Regions from separate parts of the Streptomyces sp. NPDC048211 genome, predicted to be linked through region 1. Evidence: riboswitches for the same ligand, from Rfam matches in the RefSeq annotation. Region 1 holds a riboswitch; the other holds the start of a gene.
What was found. A riboswitch is a leader RNA that binds a small molecule or an ion and turns the genes downstream of it on or off. The one in region 1 is predicted to bind cyclic di-AMP.

Region 1 (2,195 bases):
CCGAAGACGTTGTCGATCGAGCCGTACGTGGCGGCGGCGTAGTTGCACGCGGCGGTGATGTTCGCGACCGGGTCCAGGATGTCCAGCGAGGTGCCGGGCACGTGGTAGGCGTCGAACGTGGGCTGGATGACCTGGAGGAGGCCCTTGGACGGGGTGCCGGCGGCGGCGTTCGAGTCCCAGTTGTTGACGATCTGCGGGTTGCCCGAGGACTCGCGGATGACGTTGCGGTAGATGCCGTCGTAGCTGCCGGGGATGCCGTTCTCGGCCATGACGGCGAGGGACTCCTTGATCCAGCCGTCGAGGTCGTCGGTGTACGTCGTCGCGGACTGCGTGGAGGTGGTCGCGGCGGTCTCCACGGCGACGGGCGCGGCCGTCCGCTGCGAGCGGTCGGCGCGGTCGGTGCTCTCGGCCCGGTCGGCCGACGGCTTCGCGGCGCTGGCGGACGAGTTCTCCGCCTTGAATTCGCTCTTGGTCGCGGCCTTGGGGGCGGCGGCCGAGGACGTGGCGCCGATGGTCAGCTTGAGGCCCGGGTGAATGAGGTCGGGGTTGCCGCCCACCACACTGCGGTTGTCCTGGTACAGCCGCTCCCAGCCGCCGCTGAGGGAATGCCCCCGGGCGATCTTGGAAAGCGAATCACCGTGCACCACGGAATAGGTGGTGGACTCGGCCTTCTGTGCGGCAATTTCCTTGCCGGACACGGAAGTCGGGGCCGCGGCCTTTTCCGCGACGACCGCCTGGGCGGGTGCGGCAGAGGCCGACCCGGCAGCGATCAGGGGGAGCGCGAGAACGACTCCGCCCGCGCTCACGGCGATGAAACCGCGGGTCAGGGAGGTGGACTTGGAACGACGGTGCTGACCCTTGAAGGGCATGGCGCTTTTCCTCTCCGCCGCCTGCGAGGTGAGCTGTCGGGTTCGGACTGGAGATGTCCGGCCGCACATGGCGACTTCACCCCTAGCCGCTCCGGATTCCCGGAACGGCGGCAAACCTGGGTCCCCCGCTCCTGCCGTACGTGAGTGGTCGGGTTACCGGACGGCGGCAGGATTCGGCGTTCCATCCGGATTGACGGTGACCGTAAGCGAGAAAGGGCAGGCGAAACAAGCCCGGAATTCTTGATCGCAATTGCAGCGCAAGATCAATCAAAGGAAATGTGGGACGCCGGTCACATACCCGCGGGTCAACTTTCTTGGCGCAACAGGGAACCGAAGCCTCCGGTTGCGCATCCGGAGCGGGAAACGTGACGCTGGCCACTGTGCCCGAAAAGGGTGATTTGCTGGATATTCAGAGGCTATGGACCATAAAAAAGGGACTCTTTTGGGCTTTATCGACAAAGTCGAGTATCCAGACAATTGGGACATCATGGTGCGGGTGTCGGCTGCGCGGCCACGCCGGCACGGCGGCGCGCCACCACCACCGGCGACTCGTCGCCCGGGGCGCGGAGGATGTCCGCTTCCAGCGCGTACAGCTCCTTCACCAGGGCTTCGTCGACCGTCTCCGGGGGAGCGCCCCGGGCGATGACGCGGCCGTCCTTCATCGCGACGAGCAGATCGGCGTAGCGGGCCGCGGCGGCGAGGTCGTGCTGGACCATGACGACGGTCCGGCCGGTGGCCGCGACCTCGCGCACGAGTTCCAGGACCTCGACGGCGTGGCCGAGGTCGAGGGCACTGGTGGGTTCGTCGAGCAGGACGACCGGGGTCTGCTGGGCGAGGACCATGGCGAGCCAGCAGCGCTGACGCTGGCCGCCGGACAGCCGGTCGATGCGCTCGCCGGCGAGCGAGGTGGTGCCGGTGGCGTCGAGTGCGTCGCGCACCGCCTGCTCGTCCTCGCGCGACCACTGCCGCAGCAGCCCCTGGTGCGGGCTGCGGCCGTAGCGCACCAGACCGGCCACGGTGACCGCTTCGGGGGCGCGCGGCGACTGCGGCAGCAGGGCGACATGGCGGGCGGCCCGGCGCCGGCCGGCCTCCCAGATGTCCGTCCCACCGATCAGGACCCTGCCGGACTCGGGCCGGTGGAGCCGGGCGACGGTCCGCAGCAGGGTCGACTTCCCGCAGCCGTTGGGACCCACGATCGCGACGACCTGTCCGGCGGGAACGGAGAGCTCGACGTTCTCCACCACGGGGCGGCCCGGGTATCCGGCGTGCAGGCCACGGACTTCGAGGCCCGCGTCGGTGCCGGTCGGATTCTCGGTCATGTGCGGC
Region 2 (2,195 bases), on a different contig from region 1:
CACCGTCTCCGTCCTCGCCGTCGTGATCAACGACGTCGTGCGGCGCAGCAACGAGCAGCTGGCCTCGGCCCGGGTCATCGCGGAGACCGCCATGCGGGCGGTGCTGCCGACGCCGTCCGACCGGATCGGCGGCCTGCATGTCGCCGCGCGGTACGAGGCGGCGCAGGCGGACGAGTTCGTCGGCGGCGACCTGTTCTCGGTCACGGACACCCCGCAGGGCGTGCGGCTGGTCGTCGGGGACGTACGGGGCAAGGGGCTGGACGCCGTCGAGGCCGTGGCGGTGATCATCGGCGCGTTCCGGGAGGCGGCCGAGCAGGAGGAGTCGCTGGAAGGCGTGGCCCAGCGGCTGGAGCGTGCGCTGGCGCGCGAGTCCAGCACGCGCGGCGGTCTCGACGCCGTCGAGGGGTTCGTCACCGCGGTGCTCGCGGAGATCCCGCCGGGTGCGTCCTCGGTACGGATCGTCAACCGCGGCCACCCGGACCCGCTGCTGCTGCACACGGACGGGGAGCTGGAGGTGCTCGGGCCCTCGGTCCCGGCGCTGCCGCTGGGGATGGACCTGGGAGTGTGGCCGGACCGGTCGGACGTCTGGGACCTGCCCGCCGGGGCGACGCTCCTCCTCTATACGGACGGCCTCTCCGAGGCGCGTGACACCGAAGGCGTCTTCTACGACCCCGCCGAGCGGCTGCGGGGTCGGATCTTCCCGGGGCCCGAGGAGCTGCTGTCCGCGCTGACCGATGACGTGCGGCTGCATACGGGCGGCGAGTCGACGGACGACATGGCGTTGCTGGCGGTGGGCCGGCCGGCTGAGGGGCAGCCCGACCGGCGCAGGACTGTGAAGATCGTCGGCCTGGGCGATGGCGGCGGGTGAGTCCGAGGCCGGGGGTGGCGTGGGGGAGCGGTTGGCCATGATGCCACCGTCCGTAACCGAAGGGCACCCCTCCGCATAACATTTGACGCAACGTCAGAAATCGGTTGGTGACCGAGGGGTGATCAACTCGTCCGATTCCACCCGGTTGTGTCCCGTAAAGTCCAGGCCAAGGGGCTGAACGATCAGTGGGAACAGCTTGGAATCGGACCCCGGTGTCTATTAACGTTCGATAACGCAGCGCGGTTGTCCCAGCCGCCGTCAGTGGCGGCACCGTGCGCGAGCGCCGAATTCCGCAAGGGAACCGGGGAACCACCTACATGGGGTGAATCGGGCATCTCTGTCTCGTGACGAGACGGAGGAACCCGTAGGAGACCTTCCTGCTCCGAACCCGTCAGCTAACCCGGTAGGCGAGAAGGAAGGAAAGGAGTGCGCCCCCGTGGCGTCCAACAAGCCTGCCCCCGAAGCTCCCTCACGGTTCGTGCCCGAGTACGGCGACGACTTCGCGTCCCGGCCCGGCACCGTGGTCGGTACGGAGTACGGGGCCGCCTACGCGACCGATTACGGGACCGATCGGGGCAGCGACTTCGGAAACGACTTCCGCGCCGACGACTCAGGGCCCGACCGGACCTGGGAGGAATGGAATCCCACCGAGGACTCCGTCCGTCCCGTACGCGGCAAGCACCGCGTCGCCAAGCAGCGCAATGGTCTGGCCCGCAGCTCCACCGTCCTCGGCGTCGGCGTCATCGCGGCCGTCGGTGCGGGTGGCATGGCCACCGCCCAGAGCAAGCCGCCGGTCTCCATCTCTCTGCCCGATTCCATCGCGGACAATCTCCCCGACGCCAAGTCCCTCCCGGGCGTAGGCGCGCTGTTCTCGGGTGGGTCCGAGTCCGAGTCCGCGGCGGAGAAGGCCGAGGCGGCGATCGCCTCCGCTCCTCTGACCACCGCCGGCATCACCACCGCCGAGGCCGAGCAGGGCACCACCGACGCGGGCGAGGCCCTCCGCGCCCGCATCCTCCAGCAGGCCGAGCAGCAGCAGGACGCCGCCGACGCCGAGGTCAAGGCCGCAGCGGAGAAGGCCGCGGCCGAGAAGGCCGCCGCGGAGGCGAAGAAGCAGCAGGACGCCGCCGAGGCCAAGATCGCCGCGGAGAAGAAGAAGGCGGAGGAAGAGGCGAAGAAGAAGGCTGAGGCCCTCCGGCTCGCCAAGCTCGCCGCCAGCTACGCCATCCCCACCTCCTCGTACACGATCACCTCGACCTTCGGCGAGGCCGGATCGATGTGGTCCTCCGGCTACCACACGGGCCTCGACTTCGCGGCTCCCACCGGTACG

Region 2: another riboswitch for cyclic di-AMP. It lies ahead of ACGFZA_RS24705 (M23 family metallopeptidase); the one in region 1 lies ahead of ACGFZA_RS40865 (transglycosylase SLT domain-containing protein).

The regions. Positions count from the first base shown of each region.
Region 1 covers NZ_JBIDAD010000027.1:17,574-19,768, forward strand. The annotation lists gene ACGFZA_RS40865 (transglycosylase SLT domain-containing protein) at 1-869, opposite strand, end outside; cyclic di-AMP (ydaO/yuaA leader) riboswitch at 875-1,058, opposite strand; gene ACGFZA_RS40870 (ABC transporter ATP-binding protein) at 1,355-2,188, opposite strand.
Region 2 covers NZ_JBIDAD010000006.1:529,610-531,804, forward strand. The annotation lists gene ACGFZA_RS24700 (PP2C family protein-serine/threonine phosphatase) at 1-868, shown strand, start outside; cyclic di-AMP (ydaO/yuaA leader) riboswitch at 1,140-1,293, shown strand; gene ACGFZA_RS24705 (M23 family metallopeptidase) at 1,305-2,195, shown strand, end outside.